DNA from 3 places in the Methylomonas stagni genome. Region 1 is predicted to be linked to each of the others. Evidence: riboswitches for the same ligand, from Rfam matches in the RefSeq annotation. Region 1 holds a riboswitch; each other region holds the start of a gene.

Region 1 (5,292 bases):
GCATTCGCACCGGCAACCGGCCTGCTACGAATCGACCGCGTCGCCCCGAAAATGGCAATCGCGTTAAAACCGAAAAAGCGGCCGGGTCAGCCGCGTTGCCGCGACTGCCCCGGTCACTTTTTAAGGCGGTCGTCCCTGACCTGGTTCGGGATTGCCCCTAATCAACCATTACAGTTTGGCATCGCCGTTGTTGTAAATGGTTGGTGCGCGGCAGGCATTAGTCGATGCGGCTGCTGTCGCATGACTGTATGGATTGACCGGACGGCTGGCGTTAAACGCACCGTTGGCTTCGGGAGCAAAGCTGGTCGGTACGGCCAAGAATGCACCTGGAGTAGCGGTAAAGGTGTGGGTGAAACCGGCATTCAGCGCCGCCATCACTTCCGGCGCGCCGGCTGAAGTAATGATCGCGTTGGTCAGTTTTTTCAGGTTGGCGTCGGAAAAGTGGTCGGTCCAATATTGGAAAGTGTTTTCCGCCCAGTCCTTGTATTTGCCGTTGACCACGTTAGCCAGGGTCGGCGCCACGCCATCGACTTTAACAAAACGGAAGTTGCTGGATACGGCGGTCTTTTTCTCCAGAGACTGGATACCGACCGCCCAGCGCACACCGTAGGTGTTATTGAAACCGTTGGCGGCGTTGCTGCCGTCGTTCAGCTCGTCCAAGCAGTTGCCGACCGAACCCGAGGTGTTGTTCTCGTGGATCATCGGATAGCCGTCGCCTTCACTGAAACCCAAGGACACTGCGTCTGCGGCCGGTGAAGTAGCGACTGCCGCTTCGGTGCAAGGATCGTGCAGGAATTTAATGTTGGATTGGGCCTGGGTACCGGAACCGTTTTCGCGGCGGCAGGTGTGCAACAACGAAGAACCCGGCAAATAAGCTGCGGCATTAGCTTGGACCCAATCGTACAAACCGGTGGAACCGGTCACTTTCAATTGATTCCAGTCCGCCCAGCTGCCGGCATGAATCGATGCGATTTGCGCCGAACTCAGGCTAGGCATGCAGGCCTCGGTTTCGGCACCGACCGCGCAGCCCGCCAAGGAACCGTTGGCGATTTGAGCGGCTTGCAATGCAAAATACAGTTTTTTGGTGACCGGCACGCCGAAGGTCACCGCCGAAGCGCTTTTCACGGTCAATTTAGCGACATCGTCGGAAGTCACATTCAGATAGCCGGTTGGGGCGTTGTTTCCGGTAAATTGCCCCGGATCGACGTCGGAAATGCCGAAGTCGGAGATGTGGGTGCTGTATTTGCTAGCATCGGCCAAGTCGTAAGGGCAGGTGATCAAGCCCAGCGTCGAACCGGCGACCGGCAAGGTGTTGGAGGTGCAAGCCGAGCTGATTTTCAAAAACTCGATCGTAGCATTGGCGGTATCGCCGTTGGCTTCGGCGATGATAGGGCTAACGCCGAACGCGGAACCGCCGGCGCTGCGTTTGTAGACCAAGATGTAAGGCTTGTTGGTCGGTACATTGCTGTTGGTAGTAGCGCGGGTGCACAAATAAGCGTTTTGGTCGGAACCGGTCAGGCTGTCTTTGTATTTCCAAACTTTTTTAGTGGTGTCGCAGACTTTATCGGCGGCCGGTACCGATGAATCGGTGATCAGCTTTTCGATAAAGTTGACCGCCGCGGAGGCGCCGGACAGATACAACACGTTGGTTTGGCTGGCGTCGATGATCGGCAGGTTATTGCCGTCGACCGGAATCGGATCATTGATGGTGGCGGCTTGCACACCTGATGCGGCCAGCAAGGCACTGATCGCGGTGCCTAATACTAAGTTTTTCATGGGTAGTTCCTCGAGTTATCAATCGTGAAAACCGGAGCGGCGCCAACGCCGCTCCGAATACCGCTTACGCGGCGGCGTATTTACGGCGGGTCGCGCGCAACATGCCCATCAGGCCGGCGCCGAACATCCAAACCGCGGCCGGCAGCGGCACATTGGCTTGGACCGGAGCGTAGGTCAGCAGATCGCCGGCCAGGGTCCATTTACCGGCGGCCAGAGTGTGAGGCTGAATGCCGTTGTAGTACCAGAAATCGCCGGAGGTGCCGTAGGCTATATTGGCTTGAGCCAAGCTGACTGCGGTGAAGATGGTGTTGAATTGGTTGTGCTGCCCGGTTTTCGGGGTATCGGAGTCGTACACCAACGAACTCAGATTGGCCGCATAGTCGGCTGCGGTAGCACCGGGGTTATCCGCAACTTGTCCACCGTTAATTTCATTCGCGTGATTTTTAATTGCCGTTCCGGTGTTTGCCGACACAGTCAAATTCGTGAATTTGGGGATCTCGACCATACCGGTAATCATCTGCTTGGAACCGTAACCGACGGCAACCGCGAACTTGGTTTGCGAAGCGTCCATACCGCTGGCAAAAGTGTTCCACATATCGTTGTCGGCCAGGTTGTAGCTCAGCGTATAACTGTCGTTGGCGACGTTGGCGATCAGATCGCTCATCAACACGCCCAAATCCAGCGTGAACGTCAAGGTTTGGCTTTTGTCGTATACCGACAAATACGCTTCGACCGTAGCCGCGCTAGTGTTGTTGATAGACGCATTCGCCGCGCCGGTGGCAGCAAACATCGCCGCCGCCAACAAGGCTTTGTTTAAAGATTTCATAATGGTTTCCTTATGTTTAAGATTTAAAAAATACATAAGGTGACAGCCCAGCCGTCTTGGCTTGTCGGCTTCCTACCGCCCGCCGCCATCCCCGGCGACCGACCCAAGCCAAGACCTGAAACTTTCCGTCCCCGCCTCGCGGCGAGTTTGGCTTTTACACGCTTACCTGCTCACTAAACTTCTAACACCTCGAGTGGTGTCGCTATCCCCGCTACCATGTGTCCGTATTGCAACCTACTCCCTACCTTCTTCCTCTTGCCGCTCCCTTCGCTGGTCTTCCCTGTTCCCTGTAATTCCGCATCAACCAAGATCCGCGGCTCCCTGCCATCTCAGTTGCGGCGAATTATTCCAAACAAATCAATAAGTTTCCGTTACAGCTCTGTTAAAGAATCGTGAAATGTATTACATGCGTGATACGCCGAAACATCGCCGAATGCCGCAGCACGTTGTTTTTCAAGGGCGAATCGTTGCCGCCACGGACCGCGTACCTAACAGGCTAAATTGGGCGCATCCGACATGGACTGTCGAATTTGGCGTGCGGCATCGGCCGCCCGCCCAACGATTGGAGGACTTAACATTGGCCGGAAACGAATATCGGCGAGAGGGCAACTGTGCTAATCGTTAGACGCTGTCGCGGGGACCAAGCACTGATGGACTGACTTTGCCCGGCGTTGCAAACGCGCTAACCGCAGTTATCGGCGATTCGCGGCTAAACACTCGGTCGCCGCTAAAACGCCGCCTACCGGAGTTTCCCAAACGGGAAAACTATAGCTTGCAAAGTCAGGATGCCCGTGGCATTGGGAATGGCGTGTTTGTGCTTCCCCGCCGGAGCGGGACCTATTAACCCGGCTCTTGTAATATCGTTCGCCCTGTCGAAGGGCACGCCGGTCCGGGCTTAGACGAGCTCAGCCCGAGAAACACCAGTGAGAAATAGGGCCGGATGTAGAGGGCATGCGGCGGCTGACGCCGAATTGCGAGAAATTGACCGAAACCGAGGTTCCAGGGGGATCGATCGTTCGAAAAAGCCGGTGCTGGCGAGAACGCCGAAGCCTGCCGGGACTAGCGCCCAACAAACCAGCGCTTTTGAATCGCGAACGCGACGTTCACCAAGCCGACCATGACCGGCACTTCGATCAGCGGCCCAATCACCGCCGCGAAAGCTGCGCCGCTGTCGATGCCGAACACCGCCACCGCCACCGCGATCGCCAATTCGAAGTTGTTGCTGGCGGCGGTAAAGGCCAATGTCGTGGTTTGGCCGTAGTCGGCGCCGATCAGTTTGCCCATCGCGAAACTGACCAGAAACATCGCGACGAAATAAATCAGCAGCGGTAACGCGATACGCAACACGTCCAGCGGCAATTGCACGATCAATTCGCCCTTCAACGAGAACATCGTCACGATCGTAAACAGTAACGCGATCAGCGTCAGCGGGCTGATTTTGGGTACGAAGCGCTGCTGGTACCAGTCCTTGCCATTGGCTCTGACCAACAGCCAACGCGTCGCGAAGCCGCCGATAAACGGAATCCCCAGATAAATAAACACGCTTTGGGCAATATCGGCGATCGTCACCGCCACCAAACTGCCCGGCGAACCGAACAGCGGCGGCAACACGGTGACGAACAACCAGGCATAAACCCCGAAAAACAGCACTTGAAACACACTGTTAAAGGCCACTAGCCCGGCGCAGTAGTCGTTATCGCCGCGCGCCAGTTCGTTCCAGACGATCACCATCGCAATGCAACGGGCCAGGCCAATCAGGATCAAGCCGGTCATGTATTCCGGATAGTCGGCTAAAAATCCGATCGCCAAGCCGAACATCAACAGCGGACCGATCAGCCAGTTTTGCACCAGCGACAGCGCCAACACCCGGCCGTTACGAAACACGTCGCCGAGTTCCTCGTAACGCACTTTCGCCAGCGGCGGATACATCATCAGAATCAAACCGATCGCAATCGGGACGTTGGTGGTGCCGACCGAAGCCTGGGTGTTCAGGCGATTCACCTGTTCCGGAAACGCAAAGCCGATGCCCACACCCAGCAACATCGCGAGAAATATCCACAAGGTTAGGAAGCGGTCCAAAAACGACAAGCGCGGCTGCGGGCAGATTGGCAAATTCATCGTGGAAAACCTCGAACTGTTCGATCAGATAGGGCTGCAATTCGACGAAGGACCGCAGCAACTCGCAGCGCTATCGGTCGGCAAATCGGCGTCTTTACCGAATATCGGAATGCTTTTCAACGAATGAAAAGCTTCCCAGGGGACGCCTTGCGGATCGACCGTCCAGTATTTGTCCGACTCGGTGTAGCAGCAGGCGGCCTGTTTTTGCTCGATGACGGGCAACGCCGCTTGTTGCAGCACCTGCTGAATTTCGGTCAAGGCCTGCTCCGATTCGACTTGAATGCCGAGATGATCCACGCCCGCTGCTCGGCCCCGGTTGGAGATCGCGAAGTTGATGCGCGGATCGTCCAGCATCCATTTGGCGTAGTCGTCGTGGACGACGCTGGGTTCGGCTTGGAACAGCGCGCTGTAAAATTCGATGTTCCGTTGCAGATCGTCGACGGCAAGGTGAATATGGAAACGTTTCATAAGGCTGTTTTCTCCGCGAGAGGGATTAAGGTAACAAGGCGCCGATGCGATCCAGTTCGGCCTTGAAGCGCTCGGGATCGTTTTTCAATTCATTCAACGGCAAG
Region 2 (5,292 bases), 1.1 Mb from region 1:
TACCGGTTTTGGCCGAGCCGGTTGGATTCGACTACAACATACCCGCTCAGTCGTTGAACGACGCGCTGATCGAATTCGCCGCCAAGTCTAACCTTGAATTGGTATTTCCGGTTGACGACTTACGCAGTCTGAACGCTCCCGCACTGAAGGGACGCATGAGCGTGGAACAAGGGCTACGCGTCCTGTTGCAAAACAGCCGGTTGACGTTCCGCTTTCTGGGCGCCCGTACGGTCACGCTCGAGGCCGGGGAGCGCAGCCCTAACCCGCAACGGGCTCCGGTTGCGTTGCCGCCAGTCACGGTCATCGGCAAACCGATTGCCGAACCGGCCGACGATGTCGCCTCGTATACCCTCGACCAAATGCAGAGCGCCACATTGACCGACACGCCGGTGCGACGGATTCCGCAAACGGTCGCCAGCGTCACCCGCGACCTGCTGGACGACCAGCAAGCCGTCACGGTTAGCGAGGCCTTAAGCAACGTCAGCGGCGTGGTGGCGCGCAATCCCTTGTATTCGCCGGTCCTGGAAGGGACGCTCATTCGCGGCTTTCCCTCCGAGCAACTGCTGGACGGCTTTACCCAGTATTACAATCCCGGCGACCGGGAAAGCACGATTAACGTTGCCAGCCTGGAAGTGCTCAAGGGCAGCAACGCCCTGCTCTACGCCGGCGGCTCGGGCGCCCCGGTCGGCGGTGTCGTGAATTTGATTTCCAAGCAAGCTCGACCCGAGGCTTTCGGCGAATTCGGCTTCCGAACGGGATCTCACGACTACTTTCAACCGAATTTCGATATCAATCAGCCTTTGCATAGCCGGGTTTGGCTGCGGATGACCGGTGAATTTACCGATGCCGGCAACCGCGTCGATGCGGTCGAGACCCAGCGTTACAACTTGAATCCGGCCCTGACCTTCACCGACAACCATCGTAACAAGCTTACCTTGCGCGGGAAATTGTCGCATTGGCGGCAAACCGAGTATCAAGGCTTGCCGGCCACCGGCACCTTAGCCGGCCGGTTTCGGCTCCCACCGGACAGCTTTATCGGCCCGGCCGATGCGCCCCAAAGCCGTTCGGACAGCCAAGCGATTTGGGGCGAGTTCGAGCATCGTTGGGATAAGCACTGGACGATCACGCTGAAAAGCCGGGTGTCTCGAGCCAGTTTCGATCAGCGGGTGCAAACGCTATTCGGCGACGATGGCTTTATAGCCGATCGGCCGCTGAGCGCATTGGGAGCGTCGGCATGGGGGCTGGTTAACGCCGAGTTGTATCAAGGCCAACGCGAGTTCAGCGTGCTCGGCTATCTGACCGGAAAGTTCGCCTCGGAAAACAGCGAGCACACGTTGGTCATCGGTGCCGACCGCGGCGAACTCGACGATATTGGCTTCGTCGGCGCCGATTTGGCGAATACCGGTTTGGTGGATCTTGCCCAACCCAACTTCGGGTTAAGGTATGCCGTCCCCGAACCGGCGCAGCCAAACCAGTTTATCGGTAATCTGACCTACGGCGGCTATCTGCAATGGCAGGGCAGTTTTTACAATCGGCTACATTTGCTGGCCGGCTTGCGTAGAGGGAAGGTGGCCATCGATTTTCGAAACACCGCGAGCGGCCGCTCGAACAGCACCGACACCGAGAAATGGTTGCCCCGGTTGGGCGTCGCCGTCGACATCGGTTCAGCCTGGACCTGGTTTGCCGGTTACAGCGAAGGTATGCGCGGCCAGCCCTTCGTCGAGTTTGCCGATACGCCGTTGCCGGAATTGGCGCGCCACGTCGAGACCGGTTTGAAATTCGATATCGACGGTATCTGGCGCGGTCAATTTGCCGTATTCCGAATCGACCGCGAACGGGTAGCGGTAACCGATGGGAACGACACCTTGCTACGCTCGACCGCCTCCGGCGGTCAACGCGCCGAGGGCGTGGAAGCGGACTTGAATTGGCGGTTATCGGAAGGGCTGGATTTGCTTGGCAATTATGCGTACACGTTGGCGCGCTACCAGGACGATAAAGCCGGCGTTCCGGCCGGTAACCGTTTGCCTCAGGTGCCCGACCAGGCCGGGCGGCTGTGGTTGAATTACCAACTGCCGGCCTCCTTACTGCCCGGTTGGCGAATCGGGGTTGGCGTGAATTTAAGCGCGGGCGCCTATTTATCCAAGGACAACCGCTTCAAGACCTCCGGCTACCACTGTGTGGACGCCAGTCTGGGGTACGAAACGTCGGCATGGAAATTGGCGGCCACCGTCAAAAACCTTAGCGGCGAACATTATTATCGACCTTTCGATTATTTCGACGGCCGGGTCGCACCCGGCGCGGATACCGAACTGTATTTCAACATCGCGTACCGCTATTAGGTCGCCTGAACACACGGAGCTAAAGGACGGATCACTTAAGGAACTAGAGTGAAGCCGCCGGGACCGGCGGCAAAAACGCCACATCCGCCGCGAGACGGAGCCGGAAAACCACGGATCTTTGGACCAAAAGACCGCCGGGTTGCCCGTACTGCCATGTTCGCTTCCAGCGCCGGACCGAAAACTCGGTCCGGCGTTACGGGAAACGTGCGCCTTGCGGCCAGACATTTTCATTATTTCGACCCTTTAAGGACATGCCATGACACAAAAACACAGTTACCGATTGCAACTAGCCACCGCCGGTGCTCTTTCCATCGCGATGTTGGGCGGATTTCTCGCGCCTGCCAGCGCTGAAGCCGCGCTCGTTACCGGCAGCGTCGGCATTTCAATCGACAACGCGGCGTTAGCCGCCGTCACCGGTGGTTGGCGGATCGATAGCTTCTTTGATGCCAGCTACAACCAGATCGCCATTACCGCCGATACCGTCGGCGGCATTGCATCGGCCATCGACATGACGCTAGCGATTAACACCAATCTTACGACGGTCAGTTACGCCGCCGTCAACCGCACGCTACAAGCGACCACGATGGAGGTCGGTAACACCGCCAGTGGCCAAATCGGTCTCAGCGGCGGCATGCGCATGTCGGTACCCGGCACCAGTAGCGGCTCATTAACACCTTACGATTTTCGTCTGCAAAAAATCGGTGGCGTGTGGAATCTGGTGACTTACGACCAATTTTTCTCGGGCACCACCTTTTTGCAACTGACCAATGCCAGCGAAACCGTGAACGCCGGCGGCGAACTGACTTTGAGCGGTGACCTGATTTTTGGAAGCGGCAGCAATAAGTATCCCAGCCCGTTCGGCCTGACCTGGGGATCGTTCCTGGGGATTTCCGCCACCGATACGGTCGTCGGCAGCCTCTCGATGAACCTTCCGGCGGCGGTACCCGTGCCGACCGCCGTCTGGTTGTTCGGTAGTGGTCTGATTGGCTTGGTCGGTGCGACGCGCCGTAAGAACCTTGCGGTTTAAGCCAACCTTTTTGCTGGTTCGATCAGAGCGCCGCGACAGATTGTGCCGGCGCGGCGCTTGCTCACCGTTTTTTACAGGAATCGCGATGCCTATTTTGCCTTTTTACCGAATCCGCCTCGGGCTACCCTTGGTTGCCGCGTTGGCGCTGTCGCCGAATGCGATGGCCTTGGTTCTAAACGCGCCGAACTCCGGCACGTTTACGATGAATCTGGACACTGTCGCGCTGGCACCTTACGCTGGTGGCTATTACCTCAGCACATATTGGGACGCGGTGGCGGCCGACCCGACCGATCCCGCCACTAGTGGCGGCGCCCTGGTCGGCCAAGTCGCTACCGCCGAAATTCCGGCGCTGAACCAAACCTTCGCGATTACCGCGATCGGCGGCGATATTGCCGGTCAAGCCGCGCAACGCTTTCAACAAGCCACGTCGGCCGACTTTCACATCGATACCGAAAATCTGGCCGGCGGCACCGCCGGTCAAGTCGGTTTGGCGGGCGTCCAAGGCTTCTTCGCGCCAAACTACCCACCCAACGGCGCCGGCTTGGTCAACGGTGATTTCGCGGTACGTTTCGATGCCGCTCGCCAAAACCATGGTGGCAGCGGTTGGTATCTGGACAACAATATTTATTTCACGATGGCGATTTACGACTTCATAAACCTAAGTACTAGCTGGATTGATGCCGATAACTGGCAATTTAGCGGCGAGCTGGCGATGTCGCCGGAAAATGCCGGCATGCTGCTGGGCAGCGCACTGACCGATGTCGGCGACTTTTGTTTAGGCACGGGCAGCTTTGCCGGATGCGGTCAAGTGAGCGCGGTTCCGCTACCCGGTGCCATTTGGTTGTTCGGCACTGGCTTGGCGGTTCTGGGTGGCAAGGGCCGCCGAATGACCATATTCGGTTCGGAGGCTAGCCATGTTTAAGCGCATCGAGCAGTCAGTAGCGCGCTGGTATAGCGCGGCGGCGATAGCCGCGTTGAGCGCCGGCATGCCGGCGCTGGCCAACGCAACCGCGCTGCACGCCAACTTGGGCGGCACGTTTACGACCCAATACGACCGAGAGGCCTTGGCGGTGCTGGTGGGCGGCAGCTCCAGCGCGCCGGGTGAGTTTCTGGTCGCTTACTTCGACACGACGCAATCCGACTACACCCAGTTCAGCGATTCCTACTTCTATCTCGGCAATACCAGCAGAACCGAAATTCCGGCGGTGAATCTGGTTCACGACATCACGCCCATCAGTGTCGCCAATCCGAGTGGTCAGGCCCAAAATCGCTACGTAAAAGCGACGACGCCCAATTTCGCCATCGATAGCGAAACTCTGACCGGAACAGGTAGCCTGGGCATGACCGGCGTGGAATTGTTTCGCGGCAACTACAACGGTTCGCTGGTGACTGGCGACTTCAGCTTGCGTTACAGCGTCGCCAACCGGCAAGCCGCTTGGGACGACTTGGGACAGGCCGGCACACCGGGCGGCTGGTACCTGCAAAACAACATCAGCTTTAGCATGGTGTTGTTCGATTTGGCGAATTTGAGTCTGATAATCGCCGACGCTAATAACTGGCAATTGAGCGGCGACTTGTTGATGAGCCCGGAGAATGCCGATTTTTTAGGCGGTACCCGCCAAGCCGATGTCGGTGACTTTTGTTTGGGTGTCGGCAGTTTCGCCGGTTGCGGTCAAGTGGCCGCCGTGCCGGTGCCGGCGGCGTTTTGGTTGTTCGGCACGGGATTGATTGGCTTGACCGGCATCCGCCGGCGTGGAGTCAAACGATGACCGGCGGCCGTCTCGATCCGATCGCGGCCGCGTGCTTGCTGCTGCTGGGCGCGCAAGCGCCGCTGGCGAATGCAAACGCCGTGACTTACCAACAGTTCGTTAGTGTGCAAATGAACGTCGATGCCGGCGGCCGCAATGTTACCGGCGACGCCGCGCA
Region 3 (5,292 bases), 490 kb from region 1:
TTGTTGAGGCAAAGCCGCGTGGACAAAGCCTCGGTCAAGGCCTTTTGCAACTTCATGCTGACTAGCGCCGGCATTTCGCCCGAGCCTTATCGCGCCGCCATCGCCGACGTTTTAAAAACCAAGCCCTACTCGGAATGGAAAGACTGCTTTGCGTTGCTGTTGGCGGATATCGTTCCTAATCTGGATGCCGGGGATTTTCGGAAAATCTGGCAGGTGACCGAGGCGTCGATTACCGCTAATTACCGTTACACCGCCAAGTTGCCGTACCGAGTGACGCTGGTGATCGCCGACGGCAGTAAAGGTTGGTTGGCGGCCAACGAGTGGGACGATTACTACCAAGCCGTCCATGTCATCAAGGCCAAGGGCGAGCATTTCACGGTGGTCAAGCAGCCTTTTTGCGCGGCTTGGTTGCGAGAACTGAGTCCGGAGCCGGCTGCTCAGCCGTCAACGCTAGCCGCGCCGCCGCTTGCCGAGCCTGGCGCGACCGCTAGCCTGCTGAGCGTTAGGGGGCTGGAGAAGCATTACGGAAAAGTCACGGCGGTCGCCGGCGTCAGCTTTGAATTGCAAGCCGGGACGTGTTTCGGCTTGCTGGGTCCGAACGGCGCCGGCAAGACCTCCACGCTGGAAATGATGGAGGGCATACTCAAGCCCAGCAAAGGCGAGATCTTGTTTCGCGGCGAGCCTATCGACCGGCGTTATAGCCAACATATCGGCATTCAGTTTCAGCATACGGCCTTGCCGGACACCCTGACGGTCAAGGAATCCCTGCAACTGTTTCAAAAGCTGTATCCGCGCGGTTTGCCGCTGGAAGAGATTATCGAAGCCTGTGCCTTGCAAGACTATATCAATCGCGATTCCCGCAAATTGTCCGGCGGTCAGCGGCAACGCTTGTTGCTGGGCATCGCCTTGATCAACGATCCCGACATTTTGTTTCTGGACGAACCGACCACCGGCCTGGACCCGCAATCGCGCCACAACTTTTGGAGCTTGATTCGGGAGATTAAAACGCGCGGCAAGACCATTGTGCTGACCACGCATTACATGGAGGAAGCGGAGCAGCTTTGCGACGAAATCGCCATCATGGATCAAGGCCGGATTATCGTCCAGGACACGCCACAGAATCTATTGCGGGAGCATTTCGACGGCGTACTGATCCGTTTACCGAGTGCCAGCGGCCTGGCGGACATTCCGGGTTTGCCGTTCGCGGTGACTGCCGGCGCCGAAACGGTCGAGTTCGTCACCGCCAATGTGGAAGCGGCGATCGCCCAATTGACGCGCTTGCATGTCTCGCTGGAAGGCTTGACGGTCGCCACGCCGAATCTGGAAAACCTGTTTCTTAAATTAACCGGCCACTCCTTGAGAAGTTGAGATGAAGCATTTTTTGGCATTGCTAAAAGCCCGCAATATCGAATTGATCCGCGACAAAGCCACCTGGATCTGGAATTTCGTGTTTCCGGTGATTTTGATCGTCGGCATAGCGGCGATATTCGACGATCAGGACAGCGCGCTGTTTAAAGTGGGCGTGACCGGCGAGGCTAATTCGCAGATTACCGCGTTTAAGACCACCCAATATCTGCAATTCATCGACTACCCGGAACTGGATAAGGCGTTAGCCAAACTGCAGCATCATCAACTGGATATGGTGGTGCAAGGGGGGCGGAAAACGGCTATTGGATAAACGACAGTTCCGGGCAGGGCTATCTGCTGGAAAAAGTCCTGCTGGCTGGCGATCGAGCCGCCACCTGGAAAAAGCAAGTGGTTTCCGGGCGGCGGGTACGCTACCTCGATTGGGTTTTGCCCGGCATTTTAGCCATCAACATCATGCACGGCAGTTTGTTCGGAGTCGGATTTACGATCGTCAGGTATCGCAAAAGCGGCGTGCTTAAACGCTTGAAAGCCTCGCCGGTCAACGCTTTTGAGTTCCTGTCGGCGCAAGTCGTCAGCCGGCTGGGGCTGTTGATGCTGGCGGTCGTGCTGCAATTTGTCGCGATGAACGTCTTGTTCGACTTTTTAGTGCAGGGGGCTTATGCCTTGTTGGCGCTGATAGCGGTACTCGGTTCGGTAACTTTGATCAGTCTAGGTTTGTTGATGGCGAGCCGGACCGGTAGCGAGGAGTTGGCCTTGGGCATCCTGAACCTGCTGACCTTGCCGATGATACTGCTGTCCGGGGTTTGGTTTTCGCTGGAAGGCGCACCGGCGCTGTTGCAGAACCTGACGCTGATTTTCCCGCTAACCCACATGCTGCAAGCGGCTCGCGCGGTCATGATCGACGGCGCCGGTTTGGCCGAGATAGCACCGGCGTTGATGAGCCTGGCCGCGATGACGCTGTTGTTTCTAACGACCGCCGCGCTGCGGTTTAAATGGGTGGAAGATTGAGGAGCGGTCAATCCATGGAGGTCCGTGCGACTCACCGGGAGCTGGCGCATTCCGCCCGTTGATTCGACGTGGCTTAGGTTTCGAGATACGTGGAGTTGTCACAAATACCGGCGAATCGTTTGAATAGGTGATTTCACGCAGTTGCTGAGGCAAATCACGTGGTTTGGGTTTGTTTGGCCGTCGGTAAAAATGTTAGTCGTTGTAAAACAATGGCTTTTTAATTGGCCTGGTCTTTGCTGTTAGATCAGCAACTCGGGAAATGACGATAGGTTTATGTCGGCGGGTTTGCGTTTCGCGACGCTCTCTCTAAGCCAGTATCGTTGGGTTTCGAGCCTTGGCGGCTGCCGAATGACGGCATCTTGCGCCGTTCGGAAAAGCCGCCGGAAATCTAGGAAAACCTCGCTCAAGGATTCGGGCGATGCCGCACGGAAGCGGCAATTTCGCCACATCCGCCGCGAGGCGGAGCCGGAAAGCCACGGGTCTTGGAATAAGACGGCCGGGTTGCCTTCGAACTTTGGGCTCTGCAATGGGATGTGACGCGCTTCCATCCGTATCGGGGCCTGGATTTTGCCCATTAAATCAATCTTAGATCGTTTTGTAAGGAAAACAATGAACCTATTAAACAAACACAGTTTGAAAGCGGCCTATGCCGGCGTTCTGGCAATCAGCGTATTCGGCGGCGGTCTGTTAACGGCAGGCGATGCCAACGCGGCCCTCGTTAGCGGCGTCGCGAATATGACCATCGACAATTCCGCATTTACCTCGGCTGTTGGCGGTTCCGAAGGTTGGTATATCGCCAATTTTTGGGACGAGAGTTATAACGCAACGCCGATCGATCTGGACACGACCGGCGGTGTTGCTCTCAGTCAGACCGAGACCTTCAGCGTTTCGTTGCCGGTGAACGCCAATGGCACCACCATCAGCTACGGCGCGAGAAAGCAGGAGGCCACGACGATGGATGCCAGCAACACGGCGGCAGGCCAAATCGGCTTGAGCGGTGCATTTCGGATGGAACCCGCCGGTGGCGGCTCCTACCTGAACCCTGGTGATTTTTACCTGAAAAAAGCCAGTGGGACGTGGAATATCTTTACCTACAGCGCCGGTTTTAGTAGCCCCGCGCAAGATCCAGCCTTGTTCCGCTTGGTGAATGCCACCGAGTCGGTCAACGGTAATGGCGAATTATCGCTAAGCGGCGATTTGTATCTTTCCACTTTGGGTTACTCCTGGAATTTGCTGTTTAACGGCAGCACATCGGTCAAAGTGGGTACCTTCAATCTGGCGCCCGCCGCAGTGCCGCTGCCGGCCGGCGTGTGGTTGTTCGGGAGCGGATTGGTCGGCCTGTTAGGCGCCTCCAGAGGTAAATCGGGCTTATCCGCCTAAGCCTTACCAGACCGCTCATCCTTCCGTCGCAAAAGGCTGCGGGGCGCTTTGCTTTCCGTTAACGGTCGGGGGTAGAGCCCGAACTTGGCCGGTAAGCGACTTATTAGAAACCCAATTTTTTTCAAGGAATACGCATGAAATTTCTATACCTGATCGTGCTGTCGTTAACCCTTGCCGCGACATCCGCGCACGGCGCTACCGTATCCGGCGGTTCGCTGATTATCAATATCGATCGAGACGCTTTCGAGAACGGTATCGATCTAGATAGGACCGCTGCGCCATCCATATACGTCGAGGAATACTACGACGCTTCGCTGGCCTCAAAAACCTTTGAAGAGTTGCGCGATTACAATACGCCCGTCGATCTGACCGATTACGCGGCGAACGAAATTCCGGCCACCGGATTGAAATTTACCGTCAATGGTGCCCATGTGGCCGACAACCCGTCGGGTCGGCACAATAGCGCCACTGCCTTCACGTTCGACCCCAACGACATTACCGGCACCGCGTCGGGCTCTATCGGCCTGGCCGGCGGCCTGCGCTATCGAGTGGATGTCGCGCCCCCCACTAACCGGGTATTAATGGGCGACATGACGCTGACCTATAATCCCGCGGAAGCGCTAAAAACGCCGGAAAGTTCGGATTGGGTCATTTACAACACCCTCGGCTTTAAAGCGGTGGCTTTCGAGTTGTTTAACGTGGTTTCCGAGATCAACGGAAACGTGCTGTCTTTGAGCGGCGAGTTGGGTTACGGTTGGGGATTCGATCATCTTGGGGCCGGTCCGGCCCGCAATGCTAATGCGCGCATCGGTACCTTCAGCTTTCAAACCTCCGTGGTCCCGCTGCCGGCCGCCGTCTGGATGTTTATGACCGGCTTAATCGGCATGGGCGTGAGCGGTTTTCGCAACCGATCCGCTTGATCGGGATATCAGTTAACAGGAGGTTTCGATGACATGCCATCGCCTTGAAACATCAAAATACTTGACCGCGGTTTCGACGGTTTTCGCGCTGGTCGCCGGCGGATTCGTTACGCAGGCCGATGCCGCGTTGTTAAACGCGAATTCCGGAGGCACCTTCACGATGAATCTGGACCGCGATGCTTTAGCGCTCTCCAACTTCGGCTCGTTGACCCAGCCGGGATACTTTCTGGCGCAATATTTCGACACCATCGAGTCCGACTACACGGTTCGCACCGATTCGTCGTTTTACTTCAATAATCCGACGCGTGTCGAAATTCCAGCCGTGAACTTGGTACACGACATCACCCCCGTCAGTGCCAGCAACCCCAGCGGTCAGCTTTCCGGCCGCAACGTCCAAGCCACGACGCCGGACTTCTCGATCGATTCGGACACCTTGGCGGGTACCGGCACGATGGGCATGACCGGCGTCGAGATGTTTCGAGGAAGCTTTTCCGGCACCTTGCTGAACGGCGATTACTCGCTGAAATACGACCCGGAGGCGCGGCAGACCATGTGGGATGCCTTTGGCGTTTCGGGCACGCCGGGCGGCTGGTATTTGCAGAATAACGTTTCGTTT

What was found. Region 1 has a riboswitch for cyclic di-GMP ahead of ACP4CD_RS09955 (VPLPA-CTERM sorting domain-containing protein). Riboswitches for the same ligand answer to the same signal wherever they lie in the genome.
Region 2: it holds a riboswitch for cyclic di-GMP, as region 1 does, so the genes downstream of both, ACP4CD_RS05085 (hypothetical protein) here and ACP4CD_RS09955 (VPLPA-CTERM sorting domain-containing protein) in region 1, are expected to answer to the same signal.
Region 3: it holds a riboswitch for cyclic di-GMP, as region 1 does, so the genes downstream of both, ACP4CD_RS12240 (hypothetical protein) here and ACP4CD_RS09955 (VPLPA-CTERM sorting domain-containing protein) in region 1, are expected to answer to the same signal.

What each region holds. Positions count from the first base shown of each region.
Region 1 is NZ_CP189557.1:2,158,700-2,163,991, forward strand. It holds gene ACP4CD_RS09950 (hypothetical protein) at 169-1,776, opposite strand; gene ACP4CD_RS09955 (VPLPA-CTERM sorting domain-containing protein) at 1,841-2,602, opposite strand; cyclic di-GMP riboswitch class I at 2,641-2,764, opposite strand; gene arsB (ACR3 family arsenite efflux transporter) at 3,662-4,720, opposite strand; gene ACP4CD_RS09965 (ArsI/CadI family heavy metal resistance metalloenzyme) at 4,745-5,188, opposite strand; gene ACP4CD_RS09970 (arsenate reductase ArsC) at 5,214-5,292, opposite strand, start outside.
Region 2 is NZ_CP189557.1:1,068,690-1,073,981, forward strand. It holds gene ACP4CD_RS05080 (TonB-dependent siderophore receptor) at 1-2,339, shown strand, start outside; cyclic di-GMP riboswitch class I at 2,407-2,486, shown strand; gene ACP4CD_RS05085 (hypothetical protein) at 2,596-3,366, shown strand; gene ACP4CD_RS05090 (hypothetical protein) at 3,452-4,288, shown strand; gene ACP4CD_RS05095 (VPLPA-CTERM sorting domain-containing protein) at 4,281-5,135, shown strand; gene ACP4CD_RS05100 (hypothetical protein) at 5,132-5,292, shown strand, end outside.
Region 3 is NZ_CP189557.1:2,645,481-2,650,772, reverse strand. It holds gene ACP4CD_RS12255 (amino acid adenylation domain-containing protein) at 1-1,368, shown strand, start outside; gene ACP4CD_RS12250 (hypothetical protein) at 1,370-1,678, shown strand; gene ACP4CD_RS12245 (ABC transporter permease) at 1,756-2,376, shown strand; cyclic di-GMP riboswitch class I at 2,809-2,885, shown strand; gene ACP4CD_RS12240 (hypothetical protein) at 2,986-3,756, shown strand; gene ACP4CD_RS12235 (VPLPA-CTERM sorting domain-containing protein) at 3,891-4,676, shown strand; gene ACP4CD_RS12230 (hypothetical protein) at 4,705-5,292, shown strand, end outside.